DNA from 2 places in the Bacillus cereus group sp. RP43 genome. Region 1 is predicted to be linked to the other one. Evidence: predicted binding sites of a transcription regulator. Region 1 holds the regulator's gene; the other holds the start of a gene.

Region 1 (7,865 bases):
GAAGCTCTGAACTGAAGCCCCAGTAAACGGCGGCCGTAACTATAACGGTCCTAAGGTAGCGAAATTCCTTGTCGGGTAAGTTCCGACCCGCACGAAAGGTGTAACGATTTGGGCACTGTCTCAACCAGAGACTCGGTGAAATTATAGTACCTGTGAAGATGCAGGTTACCCGCGACAGGACGGAAAGACCCCGTGGAGCTTTACTGTAGCCTGATATTGAATTTTGGTACAGTTTGTACAGGATAGGCGGGAGCCATTGAAACCGGAGCGCTAGCTTCGGTGGAGGCGCTGGTGGGATACCGCCCTGACTGTATTGAAATTCTAACCTACGGGTCTTATCGACCCGGGAGACAGTGTCAGGTGGGCAGTTTGACTGGGGCGGTCGCCTCCTAAAGTGTAACGGAGGCGCCCAAAGGTTCCCTCAGAATGGTTGGAAATCATTCGTAGAGTGCAAAGGCATAAGGGAGCTTGACTGCGAGACCTACAAGTCGAGCAGGGACGAAAGTCGGGCTTAGTGATCCGGTGGTTCCGCATGGAAGGGCCATCGCTCAACGGATAAAAGCTACCCCGGGGATAACAGGCTTATCTCCCCCAAGAGTCCACATCGACGGGGAGGTTTGGCACCTCGATGTCGGCTCATCGCATCCTGGGGCTGTAGTCGGTCCCAAGGGTTGGGCTGTTCGCCCATTAAAGCGGTACGCGAGCTGGGTTCAGAACGTCGTGAGACAGTTCGGTCCCTATCCGTCGTGGGCGTAGGAAATTTGAGAGGAGCTGTCCTTAGTACGAGAGGACCGGGATGGACGCACCGCTGGTGTACCAGTTGTTCTGCCAAGGGCATAGCTGGGTAGCTATGTGCGGAAGGGATAAGTGCTGAAAGCATCTAAGCATGAAGCCCCCCTCAAGATGAGATTTCCCATAGCGTAAGCTAGTAAGATCCCTGAAAGATGATCAGGTTGATAGGTTCGAGGTGGAAGCATGGTGACATGTGGAGCTGACGAATACTAATAGATCGAGGACTTAACCATATAATATGAAGCAATGTTATCTAGTTTTGAAGGAATATACCTTCATCAGTTTGGTGATGATGGCAGAGAGGTCACACCCGTTCCCATACCGAACACGGAAGTTAAGCTCTCTAGCGCCGATGGTAGTTGGGACCTTGTCCCTGTGAGAGTAGGACGTCGCCAAGCAAGATAAAAACACAAGTCTTTTGACTTGTGTTTTTTCGTGTTTCCTTTTACAATTCGTAGTAATTTTAAAAATCTTTACTTAAAGAATTGTCCTTTTGATTAAAGATAGGGAAATGTGGCTAGGATAGTGAATAAGCAAAAGAGTTGCAAATTTTTTTAATACGTATATAATTAAAGTCAAAGATAGTCAAAGTCAATAAAGGTGGCGGATAAATGAGAAATATATCTGATATCATTGAGAAATATCTAAAGCAAGTTATTGACTTAAGCAATAATAATGTGATTGAAATCAAGAGGAATGAGATCGCTGATCGATTCGATTGTGTGCCGTCTCAAATCAACTATGTAATCAATACCCGTTTTACGCTAGAAAGAGGATTTGTAGTAGAAAGTAAACGAGGTGGAGGGGGTTACATTCGCATTATAAAAGTCAAATTGCATGACGATATAGACATTATTGATCAAATGCTTCATATGATTGATCATAGTGTTGCGCAAGGAAATGCAGAAAGCATGATTATACGTTTAATAGAAGAGGGTATTATAACAAATCGTGAAGCTAAACTTATGCTAAGCGTACTAGATCGTTCTGTATTATTAATGGATGTTCCTTCTCGAGATGAACTTAGGGCTCGAATATTATGCGCAATGTTAAGAACACTGAAATATAAATAAATATAACTTTTGTTAAGAATGATAACTAAGATAATGCAGTTTAATATTGTAGGAATTTTGAAAGATGACATGTGCTTTTACTAAATGGATTAAGAAAAGAGAACAATCTAGTAATGTATGAAAAGTATCATGAGATAGATCGTTCCTGTTGTAAAGGTGGGAGATAGCGATGACTTGTCAAAACTGTAATATAAGACCAGCAACTTTACATTATACAAAAGTAATCAACGGAAAAAAGGCGGAAGTTCATCTTTGCGAGCAATGTGCAGAACAAAGTGGCTATACGTCTTTCTTTCAATCACCGCAGTCTAATTTTTCATTCCATGACCTATTAGCCGGATTATTGCATAGTGAACCAGCGATGTTTGAAGAAGGGCAAGATGCATTTTCAAATACAAGTATATCAAGATGTCCGAATTGTAAGATGACATATGAACAATTTACAAAAGTGGGACGCTTTGGATGTGCTTCTTGTTACGATACATTTAAGGGGCATTTAAAACCATTGTTAAAACGTCTTCACGGTGGGCATACAGAACATTGTGGGAAAATTCCTGAACGTATAGAAGGAAATATCTACTTAAAGAAAGAATTAGATGAACTAAAACTCAATCTGAAACAATATGTACAGAAAGAGGAATTTGAGAAAGCGGCTGAAGTACGAGATGAAATTCGAGGTCTTGAAAATCAGCTTAGTGAGCATAGAGAGGGGGAATAGTTCTATGTCACTGGACAGAATTATGAATGAAGCGATTAGTCCATGGATGAAGGGGGATGGCCCTGATTCTGATATTGTTTTAAGTAGTCGAATTCGTTTGGCTCGTAATTTTAAAAAATATCAATTCTCTACTATGCAAAACGAGGAAGAAGCTAAACAGATTCATGAGTTATTTAAGAAGAAGTTTATAAATAAACCTGTAGAACCTTTTGGGGCGTTTGAACTATTAAAAATGAATGAATTAAATCCTCTTCAAAGGAGAGTTTTAGTTGAGAAGCATTTAATTAGTCCAAATCTTGCAGGAACAGAATACGGAGCATGCCTACTATCAGAAAGTGAACATATAAGTATCATGCTTAATGAAGAGGATCATGTTAGGATTCAGTGCCTATTTTCAGGTTTGCAGTTATCAGAGGCGCTTCAAAGTGCCAATCAAATAGATAATTGGATCGAGGAACAGGTTGAATATGCTTTTGATGAATCGCTTGGATATATTACGAGTTGCCCCACTAACGTTGGTACAGGATTAAGGGCTTCGGTAATGATTCATTTGCCGGGACTGGTTTTAACGAAAAGAATTAACCGTATTATACAAGTAATTCAAAAATTAGGGTTAGTAGTAAGAGGAATATACGGTGAAGGTAGCGAAGCGTTAGGTAATATATTTCAAGTGTCAAATCAAATGACACTAGGGAAATCAGAAGAAGATATTATTGCAGATTTAAAGAGTGTCATTCAACAAATCATTCATCAAGAAAAAATGGCTAGAGAATTAATTGTACAAAATTCAAGTATTGAGCTTGAAGATAAAGTATATCGTTCTTACGGAATACTAGCTAACAGTCGTTTAATTCAATCTGCAGAAGCAGCCACTTGCTTATCAGATGTACGACTTGGTATTGACTTAGGATATATACAAGGTATATCGAGAAATATTTTAACTGAGTTAATGGTTCTTACTCAGCCGGGCATTTTGCAACAATATGCAGGAGGACCTCTAGGACCAGAAGAAAGAGATTATCGAAGAGCAACCTTAATCCGTGAGCGATTACGAATTGAACAAAATTAAGCGCAAGTAGGAGGCGATTTCTATGATGTTTGGAAGATTTACAGAACGAGCACAGAAAGTATTAGCTTTATCTCAAGAGGAAGCAATTCGCATTGGGCATAATAATATTGGAACAGAACATATTTTACTTGGGCTTGTACGCGAAGGTGAAGGAATTGCAGCAAAAGCGTTAATTGCTCTTGGATTAAGTCCAGAGAAAGTTCAAAAAGAGGTAGAAGCATTAATTGGACGTGGCACGGAAGCTTCTCAAACAGTACATTACACACCTCGTGCTAAAAAAGTTATTGAGTTGTCTATGGACGAAGCTCGTAAATTGGGTCATTCCTACGTTGGAACAGAACATATTTTACTTGGTTTAATCCGTGAAGGTGAAGGTGTAGCAGCACGTGTTTTAAATAATTTAGGTGTAAGCCTAAATAAAGCAAGACAACAAGTGTTACAACTCCTTGGAAGTAATGAAGCTAGTTCAGGTCACCAAGGTGGTTCATCAACAAATGCGAATACGCCTACACTTGACAGTCTAGCACGTGATTTAACAGTTGTTGCACGTGAAAATCGCTTAGATCCTGTTATTGGACGTAGTAAAGAAATTCAACGTGTAATTGAAGTGTTAAGCCGTAGAACAAAAAACAATCCAGTATTAATTGGAGAACCTGGTGTAGGTAAGACAGCAATTGCGGAAGGATTAGCACAGCAAATTGTAAATAATGAAGTTCCTGAAACTTTAAGAGATAAGCGTGTTATGACATTAGATATGGGTACAGTTGTTGCTGGAACAAAATATCGTGGTGAATTTGAGGATCGTTTAAAGAAAGTGATGGATGAGATTCGCCAAGCTGGTAACATCATTCTATTTATTGATGAGCTTCATACGTTAATTGGTGCAGGAGGGGCGGAAGGTGCAATTGATGCATCGAATATTTTAAAACCATCTTTAGCACGTGGTGAATTACAATGTATTGGTGCAACAACTTTAGATGAATATCGTAAATACATTGAAAAGGATGCGGCATTAGAAAGACGTTTCCAACCAATTCATGTTGATGAACCAAACTTAGAAGAATCAGTTCAAATTTTAAAAGGTTTACGTGACCGTTATGAGGCGCATCACCGCGTATCTATTACAGATGATGCAATCGATGCGGCTGTAAAACTTTCAGATCGTTACATTACAGACCGTTTTTTACCTGATAAAGCAATCGATTTAATTGATGAGGCTGCATCAAAAGTGCGCTTACGTTCTTATACAACACCGCCAAACTTAAAAGAGCTTGAAGTGAAGCTTGAGGAAATTAGAAAAGAAAAAGATGCAGCTGTACAAAGCCAAGAATTTGAAAAAGCTGCTTCCTTACGTGATATGGAACAACGTTTACGTGAAAAGTTAGAAGATACAAAGCGTCAGTGGAAAGAGAAACAAGGACAAGAAAACTCAGAAGTAACAGTAGAAGATATTGCAAATGTCGTTTCCACATGGACACGTATTCCGGTTTCTAAACTTGCACAAACAGAGACAGATAAATTATTAAACTTGGAATCAATTTTACATGATCGTTTAATTGGGCAGGATGAAGCAGTTGTAGCTGTGGCAAAAGCTGTTCGTCGTGCGAGAGCGGGATTAAAAGATCCGAAACGTCCAATTGGCTCATTTATTTTCCTAGGACCGACTGGTGTAGGTAAAACAGAATTAGCGAGGGCATTAGCGGAATCTATGTTCGGTGATGAGGATGCAATGATCCGCATCGATATGTCTGAGTACATGGAAAAGCATTCTACTTCTCGTTTAGTTGGATCTCCTCCAGGATATGTTGGATATGAAGAAGGTGGACAATTAACAGAGAAAGTTCGTCGTAAGCCATATTCAGTTGTCTTATTAGATGAAGTAGAGAAAGCTCATCCTGATGTGTTTAATATTTTACTACAAGTATTAGAAGATGGTCGTTTAACAGATTCTAAAGGACGTACAGTTGATTTCCGTAATACAATTGTTATTATGACGTCTAATGTTGGTGCAGACGCATTAAAACGTAATAAACATCTTGGATTTAACGTACAAGATGAGAGCCGCGATTATTCAGATATGAAAGGTAAAGTAATGGATGAATTGAAAAAAGCATTTCGTCCAGAATTCTTAAACCGTATTGATGAAATTATCGTGTTCCATATGCTTGAGAAAAAACATATTCAAGAAATTGTAACTCTTATGGTGAATCAGTTAGTGAATCGCTTAAAAGAACAAGAGATTGAATTGCACTTAACAGAAGGAGCAATTGCAGCAATTGCTGATAAAGGATTTGATCGAGAGTACGGTGCTCGTCCGCTTCGTAGAGCAATTCAAAAACATGTAGAAGATAGACTATCAGAAGAACTGTTAAAAGGTGCTATTGAGAAAGGACAAAAAGTTATCTTTGATGTAGAAGGAGAATCATTTGTCATTCATAGTGCGGAAAAGGTAAAATAAGTATAGACAAACAAAGAGGGCTACGCGATAGCCCTCTTTCTTGTACGAGAAGGATAAACGTTTGTAGATGAAAGTGAAGTGAACTATAAAAGATATGGCTAAAAAGAAAACAAAATTTACATGTCAAGAATGTGGTTATCAGTCGCCAAAATATATGGGGAAATGTCCTGGATGTGGTCAATGGAATACGCTTGTTGAAGAGATGGAACCAGTTGTATCATCAAGACGCCTTAATTATGCCAATGCAATTCAATCAGAAGTAACAAAACCAAGACGCTTAACAGAGGTAGAAACAAAGTCTGAGGCACGTATTGAAACGAAATTTCAAGAGTTTAACCGTGTACTTGGTGGCGGGATTGTAGATGGATCTTTAGTACTTATTGGTGGAGACCCTGGGATTGGGAAATCAACATTGTTATTACAAATTTCATCGCAATTAGCCGATTCTTCATATGATGTACTATACATATCAGGTGAGGAGTCAGCAAAGCAGATTAAACTTCGTGCAGATCGTTTGCATGTAAAGGGTAGTAATCTATTTGTTGTAGCAGAGACTGATTTACAACGAATTGCAGCGCACATTGAAGAGATGAATCCAGCTTTTGTTGTTATTGACTCCATTCAGACGATACATTTACCTGAAGTAACGTCAGCCCCAGGGAGTGTAGCGCAAGTACGTGAATGTACAGCGGAATTAATGAAACTTGCAAAGACGAAAGGGATTCCTATTTTTATCGTCGGACATGTGACAAAAGAAGGGGCAATTGCAGGACCACGTATGCTAGAACATATGGTTGATGCAGTTCTTTACTTTGAAGGAGATCGTCACCATACATATCGTATTTTGCGAGCCGTGAAGAACCGTTTTGGTTCCACAAATGAAATGGGTATCTTTGAAATGAAGGAACTAGGTCTTGCAGAAGTACTAAATCCTTCTGAAATTTTCCTTGAGGAACGTCCAGTTGGAGTTGCAGGATCCACAGTGGTTGCTTCAATGGAAGGAACAAGACCGGTTTTAGTAGAAATACAAGCATTAATCTCCCCTACTAGTTTTGGAAATCCTCGAAGAATGGCGACGGGAATTGATCATAACCGCGTTTCACTTATTATGGCAGTGCTAGAAAAAAGAACAGGTTTATTATTGCAAAATCAAGACGCATATTTAAAAGTCGCGGGTGGTTTGAAATTAGATGAGCCAGCAATCGATTTAGCCGTTGCATTAAGTATTGCTTCAAGTTTCAGAGATAAACCTACTGCACCAACCGATGCGGTAATAGGAGAAGTAGGCCTAACTGGAGAAGTAAGAAGAGTATCAAGAATTGAACAACGTGTACAAGAAGCAGCGAAATTAGGATTTCAACGTGCTATTATTCCTAGAAAAAATTTGGGAGGATGGACAATTCCAGATGGGATTGAGGTAGTAGGTGTTTCTAATTTAGGAGAAGCGCTTCGTTTGACATTAGGAGGCTAGGCTATGGAGGAAAACAAGCAACGTGTCAAAAGTATGATTAACATTCTACAGCTCGTTGCCCCAGGAACACCACTACGCGAAGGGATAGATAACGTGCTTCGTGCGCAAACTGGAGGGTTAATCGTTCTTGGGTATAATGAGCAAATTAAAAGTATTGTTGATGGAGGATTTCACATTAATTGTGCATTCTCACCGGCTAGTTTATATGAATTAGCAAAAATGGATGGAGCACTTATTTTAAATGAAACTGGGAGCAAAATTTTAATTGCAAACGCACAATTAGT
Region 2 (7,865 bases), 1.0 Mb from region 1:
CCCAACCGCTTCTATCCACGGCTCGAGCCTCTCTTCCCTCTAAAAAGAAGGGTTTTTTTATTCTTTATCTGCTTTCCCAAGCTCATACGCTTCGCCCATTACTTTCATCAATAGCTCTAACACCGGCTGCGCTTTCTCCATATCAAGTGCAATTCCATTAGAATCTAAAATTGCCTTAGCTTCTGGTAAATGCTTCATTGCGATTTGTAAAAATTGCATACTTTTTTCGTTCATGTAATCTCGTCCTCTCTATTAAAGCTTTTCAATCAATTATCCATACAATAGTGTAACACGCGCGCTACCCTTCGTATAACTTTTTATATTTTTTCATATGTGCCAATTGTTTATTTAAACCGAATTCTACTGGTGTATTTTTTTGAATAGAAATAACCTCTACAGCTTCATCTCTTACTTCCATATTTTTTTTATTTACTTTATCATCTGCATGCAGTAAGGTCATACCTTTTTCCCATAACGCTTCTTTTCCGCTAAGTAAGTCATATACACCGAGGCGCTTTACATTCATTCCATTTTTCCATAAATACTCACATACATCTTCAATGTAAAGTAAATCGCTTCCTTTTTCTCCATTTATACAACGGCACTCTTTTTCATCGAGTTCTGATAAAATGAGCTGATGATACATCATAAACGACGGTTGCCACGGCCCATATAATGTAGGAACTCGATATGCGCTATATTGTAATTCTCCTTTTTTCAACCCTTCTTCCACTTTCGAAAATAGACGTTTGTTTTCGGATTCTTCAGTGCTTCCTATTTCAATAGAAGAAATTAGATTTAACTTTACTTTATTGTTTTCACACATCCTTACGATTCGTTTTAAATATTGTAATATGACCCTTTCATTCCGAAATCCACTTTGCTGATTCGGCTCATACAAGCAAAAATAAACTGTATCGAAACTCTCTTCCTCTACCGATCGCCATCCGTCTTCATCCCTTATAGAATAGTACGTAAATAACGCATTTCGCCCAATCAACAATAATTTCTCTTCATTAATTTTTGTCATACTATCAAATTCATCAAAATCAAGACCATATACTTCTACTTCTTCTGCAATCATTTTATTCACAAGGTGATAACCTACAAACGTAAGTGCACCTATAATCAGCACGCGTTTCATACCACCAACCCTTTCCCCTTGAAACAAATAGCTCCTCATTTATGTATATGGGAGCTTCACAATTCTTCTTCATATTTTTTAAAGAAATCAGTCGTTTGTCTAACCATTTTATATTTCACATCTTGCAGATGGAATAAAACAGAAGTATCGCATTGATTTAGTTGCCTCATTTTCTCGTATTTACGTAACAACTGTTTTCTTCCTCTTTTTTCCTGTGTTGATACGAAAATTTTAACAGGTACACAAGACGGAAGAAGCGCAAATGATTTTTTATTTATTTTTGATTCTAATTCTTCTTCTTTGGAATCATACGCCAAACTTAATTCCTTCACGAGTCTCTTGTAAAAAAACTTATGCTCTTTCTCAAACTCCACATATTCTGGTAAATCTAAACACGGATTTAACATAACGACAGAACGTATACATTCAGAGTATTTGTTCATCATCTCAAGTGCTACAAGCGCTCCCATGCCATCTGCCATAATGTGCATTTTCGTATTTAATGTCTCTTTTCTTAAAACGACATCATACAAACGTTTTGCAAGACGAACAGCTCGATCGTTTCCCCAATGCCTTCCGTATAAGTTAGATGAAAAGACCGTATAGCCTTTTTCAATAAGGCCCTGTAAAAAATAAGCTCTCCCTGCATGTTGTGTCCATAAACTTGTACCATTCTCAATAAAATAGTTATAATCTCCTAGGAGCATAACAGAAAATCCATTTGGCTTTTCTGGTAAATAAATTACACATGGTTCTTTTTCTAAATAAAAAAAACGTTCCGTAATACTCATTTTTCCCCCGCCTTATTTTCTAAACGTATAAAAGTACTCTTTTATAATGTATGAACAGAATGCAAATTTGCGTTGGAAAATCTACAAATATTTTTCTATATTCTTTTTTCAATTGTGTTACAATAAGGACAGATTGAACGAATAGAGGTGTAAAATATGCGTTTCATTTGGGCATTAATTTGGTCGTTCGCGCTTGTACATATGATGAGCTACGTAATCGGCTCTATGACTGGCGGTACATACGATTTTAACCAAGCGTCTATTTTCTCAGTTGTTCTTGCGGTATTAGTATTAGCGATTGCAGCTGCGATTCCGAACGAGCCAGTAGAACAACACTAAAAAGAGTCCGGATTTTATCCGAACTCTTTTTTTACTTTACATGAACAACTAATTCATTATTTTCAACATCAACAACTACGTGACTATTGTCCGTAATCGTTCCTGCAATCAATTCTCTCGCTAATTTCGTCTCAACTTGACGCTGTACGTATCGTTTTAACGGACGAGCTCCGTACATCGGATCGAATCCAGCTTCTACAACAAATTCTTTTGCAGATTCCGTCAATTCTAATGATATGTGGCGATCTGCTAAACGCCCTTGTAATTCTTGTACAATCTTATCAACAATATCTTTAATTTCATTCCTTGTAAGAGGTTTGAATAAAATAATTTCATCGACACGGTTTAAGAATTCTGGTCGGAAATGTCCTCTTAATTGTCCCATTACAAGTTCTCTTGACTCTTCTTTAATAGAACCATCTTCTTCTAGCCCTTCTAATAAGTGAGCAGATCCAATATTTGAAGTCATAATAATAACCGTGTTTTTAAAGTCTACTGTACGTCCTTGTGAATCTGTAATGCGTCCATCGTCTAACATTTGTAATAAAATGTTGAATACTTCTGGATGTGCTTTTTCGATTTCATCTAACAAAATAACAGAATATGGTTTACGTCTTACTGCTTCTGTTAATTGTCCGCCTTCTTCATATCCAACATATCCAGGAGGCGCACCAATTAAGCGTGATACTGCGTGTTTCTCCATATACTCAGACATATCGATACGAATCATTTGCTCTTCACTGTCAAATAACGTTTGTGCTAATGTTTTTGCAAGCTCAGTTTTACCAACACCTGTAGGGCCTAAGAAAATGAATGAACCAATTGGACGATTCGGATCTTTAATGCCAGCGCGAGCACGAAGAACTGCGTCTGATACAAGGCTTACCGCTTCCTCTTGACCGATAACACGCTCTGATAAAATTTGTTCAAGACGTAATAATTTCTCACGTTCACCTTCAACGAGTTTTGCGACAGGAATACCAGTCCACCTTGAAACAATGTCTGCAATTTCTTCTTCACTTACTTCCTCGCGTAATAAACGATTCTCTTGTTTATTATGTGCACCCATCTCTTCCGCTTCTTTTAACTCTTTTTCGATAGCTGGAATTTTCCCGTGGCGAAGCTCAGCTGCTTTATTTAAATCATAATTTCCTTCTGCTTCTTCTAACTCACGGCGCAAGCGCTCTAAATGTTCACGTAAGTCACGCACTTTATGAATGTCTTCTTTTTCTTTCTCCCATTTCGCTCTCATACTACTTGCAACTTCTTTTAAATCCGATAATTCACGTTGCAATGTTTTTAGGCGCTCTTGACTACCTAAGTCCTTTTCTTTCCCAAGAGCAGCTTCTTCAATTTCCAGCTGCATAATGCGGCGCGTTACTTCATCTAATTCTGTTGGCATAGAATCAATTTCTGTTCGAATTGTTGCACAAGCTTCATCAACAAGATCAATTGCTTTATCGGGCAAGAAACGATCTGAAATATATCGATCTGATAAAACAGATGCTGCTACAATCGCACGGTCATGAATATTTACACCGTGATAAATTTCAAAACGCTCTTTTAAACCACGTAAAATGGAAATTGTATCCTCAACAGTTGGCTCTTCTGCTAATACTTGTTGGAAACGTCTTTCTAACGCTGGGTCTTTCTCAATATATTTACGGTATTCATCTAGCGTTGTTGCTCCAATACAATGCAGTTCACCACGCGCTAGCATTGGTTTTAACATATTTCCTGCATCCATCGCTCCTTCTGTTTTACCAGCCCCGACAATTGTATGAAGTTCATCAATGAATAATAAAATGCGACCTTCACTCTTTTTAATTTCATTTAATACAGCTTGCAGACGCTCTTCAAACTCACCGCGGAATTTTGCTCCGGCCACAAGTGCACTCATATCTAAAGCGAAAATTGTTCGATCTTTTAGTCCTTCTGGGACATCTTTTTTCACAATACGCTGCGCTAATCCTTCAACAATTGCTGTTTTACCAACACCTGGCTCTCCGATTAAAACAGGGTTATTTTTCGTTTTGCGTGAAAGAATACGGATTACGCGGCGAATTTCACTATCTCGGCCAATTACAGGATCAATTTTCCCCGCTCTTACTTCAGCCACTAAATCACGGCCATATTTTTCTAACGCTTCATAAGTTGCTTCTGGATTTTGACTAGTCACTCTTTGATTCCCCCGAACTGTCATTAAAGACTGTAATAAGTTATCTTTCGTAATATGAAATTTTGTAAATAATTGATTTATATCGCCTTTTTCTTCAGAAAAAGCAAGCAATACATGTTCGACTGAAATGTAATCATCTTGCAATTTCTCCGCTTCTTTTCCTGCTCTTACAAGCAGTTGTTGCAAAGCACCTGTTACATATAATTTCCCTGCCTCTGCCCCGCTTCCAGTTACAGAAGGCTTTTTCTTAATTAAACTTTCAGCGCCTTGCTTTAACGCTTCTATATCGACATTCATTTTTTGAAAAATACGTACCGTTAATCCGTCTTGCTGCTCTAATAACGTAAGCAATAGATGAACAGTATCTACTTCTTGATGATGATGAGATACCGCTAAAGATTGAGCACTCATAATCGCTTCCTGTGTTTTCGTTGTCATTTGATTTAAGTCCATCTTTACAGCCCTCCAAATGTTTGACTTTCTTTGACCTTTGATTTGATTATACGCCAACTGACTTTTTTATACAATAATTTTGCTTATGTAGTTCCAACTTATTATTGGAAAAAGAAAAAAGTAACATTCATTTTCCTAATCAAAAAAAGCCGCAATAACGATTGCGGCTTCTGTTACGGTTTTCTTTTATATGTCCACTGACGGTTATGATTTGCGTTCTCTGGAAACCTTTCCCCGGCAGTTAATTTCACCATTTGTGGATCTTTCACCATACTTCCCGTTTCACCAATTTCTACGTAAATGCCATCATTTGGCGCCTTTTGCCCTGAACGAAACCTGCGATTTTGTCCCATTTCCATTCTCCTTCCATGACGTCTTGCCTCATTAGTATATCCATTTTAAAAGAAAGCTTTTCTGTCATGTTTAGGAAACAAGTACTACCGTTTACTCATGTACATATATATAATTACACAAGCTTAAGCAGGAATTGTTGGTATATTTGTTGAAAAAAAAGAAACCAACCAAAGTTTAGGCCAGTTTCAAAGGAGAGTCAAACATATACGAGAAGATTACATGTTCATTATAAGTCGCATCATTCAAACAATGTAACCCTTTTCACAAATTGTACATAATGAAATAAACATTGTTTGAACTTTCTAAAAAGATGTTGACTTTTCCTAATTTCCAACGAGAAATAGTAGACACCACAGCGCTTCGCGACGTAAGATGGATATATAGTGAAACTTTCATCTACAGTAGTTTCACCCAGTCTAACCTCTTATTTCTGCATATTAAAAACGGAAATACAGATAGAAACAAAAAATTATTATAAGAGGTGAAATTATGAACAAACAACATTTAATCGCTTTAGACTTAGACGGAACATTATTAACAGACAACAAAATAATTTCTCCAAGAACTAAAAACACAATTGCAAAAGCAAAAGAACAAGGACATATTGTCGTTATTTCAACAGGGCGTCCATTCCGCGCTAGTTACGATTATTATAAAGAACTTAGCCTTAACACACCAATCGTAAACTTTAATGGGGCTTACGTGCATCACCCACTTGATTCAAATTGGGGAACACATCACTCTCCTCTTGAACTTTCAACAGCGCAAGAAATCGTCCGAGCTTGCTTTGATTTCGGTGTGAAAAATGTCTATGCTGAAGTCATGGATGATGTGTATGTCCGTGAAATTGATGAAGATAAAAAACATATTTTTGAATTCGGTTCTCCAAAGATTTTCACAGGAGATTTATTAAATATTTTAAATGACCACCCAACTTGCTTATTAATCGATGCACATGACGAGCATTCTGCTGCAATTCGCCAACATTTAACAGATATGCATGCTGAAGTCATCGACCATAGAAAATGGGGTGCGCCTTGGCCAATTATTGAAATTGTAAAAAGCGGATTAAATAAAGCTGTCGGATTACAAAAAATTTCAGGCCATTACAATATTCCTAAAGAACGAATTATCGCTTTTGGTGATGAGGATAACGACTTTGAAATGATCGAATTTGCTGGTCATGGAATCGCAATGGGTAATGCAATCCCTGAATTAAAATCACTCGCAAATCATACAACATTAACGAATGAAGAAGATGGTATCGCTCTATATTTAGAAGAGGTTCTTGGATTGTAATCTAAAAATTCCCTGCTTATAGTTTCTCGCCAAACGCTCATACTATTATTAGACGCAAGAGAAAGCGCGTCAATTGTTTTCAGCTAAATAAAGGGGGGTTTTTCGAATGGGTAAAAAGAACAAATCAAAACGTTTTATCCAGCAAGGAGCCGATGCTGTTATGAAGCATGATGCCAGATTCCCGTACAGAGGTACATTAGCTGAGGCAGAAAAAGCGAGAAGTAACTCTTCGTTTGGAGGGGTTTAAATGGGGAACTTACTATTCCAACAAGCTAGAGACGCTGTTGCAAGTGCTGTTTCTTGTTCAAGTGGCGCTGAACAACAGGAACTCGTTTATAGAGCAAAAAATTCTTTGCACTCTGCTTATGCAAACTCTTCAACTGCTGAAAAAGTTCAGCTACGTGAAATGCAGGAGCAATTGCAAAACATTACGAATTTGCATTAAAAAAGAGGACCAACTTTGGTCCTCTTTAATCTTTTCTAAACAATCCAAACACCCCGACCGTTTGCAGTATATTTGTAAATGCACCTGGGTCCACCTGTTTAATAACCCTCTCTAATTCGTACAACTCGTAACGAGTAATAACAATCATTAACATTTCTTTATTTTCATTTGTATAAGCACCTGTTGCTGGTATAGTTGTAATCCCTCTCACTAAGCGAGAGTGAATCGCTTTTCGCACATTTGCCCCGTTCTTTGTAATAATTAATGCCGTAATCTTCACATGACGGGTATGAATCGCATCAATAATTCTCGTTGACACATACAAAGTAACCAAAGTATATAATGCTTTTTCCCATCCATACACATAGCCCGCGGCGATAATGATAATTGCATTAAAGAAGAAAAAATACGTGCCGACAGGCTTATCTTTTATCTTTGATAAAATCATGGCGATAATATCTAGGCCACCGGTAGAAGCACCCCACTTTAAAGCAATTCCTACCCCAATCGCTGAAATAATACCACCAAAAATCGCATTCAATATGATATCGTTCGAAACCGCTCTAACTGGGATAATTTCTAAAAACAAAGTCATAAATATAACACAAAGAAAACTAAAAAACGTAAAAGCCTTTCCAACCTTTTTCCACGCTAAAATAACGACAGGAATATTAAATAAGCTAAACAATACACCCGTAGATATATGAATAGATAAAAAGTCACCTAATATTTGTGACAATAATTGAGACAATCCAGCAAAACCACTCGCATACACTTTCGCTGGTGTTAAAAATAAATTCATTCCAATTGCATTTAATAAACCTGCAATAATTACAACGATTAGCTTCTTAATAAGTTCAG

The links. The regulator CtsR, encoded in region 1, represses protease genes until heat stress. The targets are predictions, from matches to a motif close to ATGGTCAATAAAGGTCAAACA.
Region 2: clpB (ATP-dependent chaperone ClpB) is a predicted target of CtsR. The motif match lies at 4,924-4,944, and genes of this name have one in related genera.

Annotation. Positions count from the first base shown of each region.
Region 1 is NZ_JARVHQ010000001.1:5,056,643-5,064,507, reverse strand. Features, by position in the region: rRNA gene QCI75_RS26310 (23S ribosomal RNA) at 1-1,025, shown strand, start outside; rRNA gene rrf (5S ribosomal RNA) at 1,075-1,190, shown strand; gene ctsR (transcriptional regulator CtsR) at 1,404-1,865, shown strand; gene mcsA (protein-arginine kinase activator protein McsA) at 2,035-2,583, shown strand; gene mcsB (protein-arginine kinase McsB) at 2,588-3,652, shown strand; gene clpC (ATP-dependent protease ATP-binding subunit ClpC) at 3,675-6,110, shown strand; gene radA (DNA repair protein RadA) at 6,205-7,581, shown strand; gene disA (DNA integrity scanning diadenylate cyclase DisA) at 7,585-7,865, shown strand, end outside.
Region 2 is NZ_JARVHQ010000001.1:4,023,077-4,030,941, forward strand. Features, by position in the region: gene QCI75_RS20995 (ComZ family protein) at 58-234, opposite strand; gene QCI75_RS21000 (NAD-dependent epimerase/dehydratase family protein) at 299-1,171, opposite strand; gene QCI75_RS21005 (lipase family protein) at 1,201-1,935, opposite strand; gene QCI75_RS21010 (YjzD family protein) at 2,092-2,274, shown strand; gene clpB (ATP-dependent chaperone ClpB) at 2,306-4,906, opposite strand; gene QCI75_RS21020 (YjzC family protein) at 5,080-5,259, opposite strand; gene QCI75_RS21025 (Cof-type HAD-IIB family hydrolase) at 5,750-6,559, shown strand; gene QCI75_RS21030 (hypothetical protein) at 6,666-6,806, shown strand; gene QCI75_RS21035 (DUF3813 domain-containing protein) at 6,807-7,004, shown strand; gene QCI75_RS21040 (YitT family protein) at 7,030-7,865, opposite strand, start outside.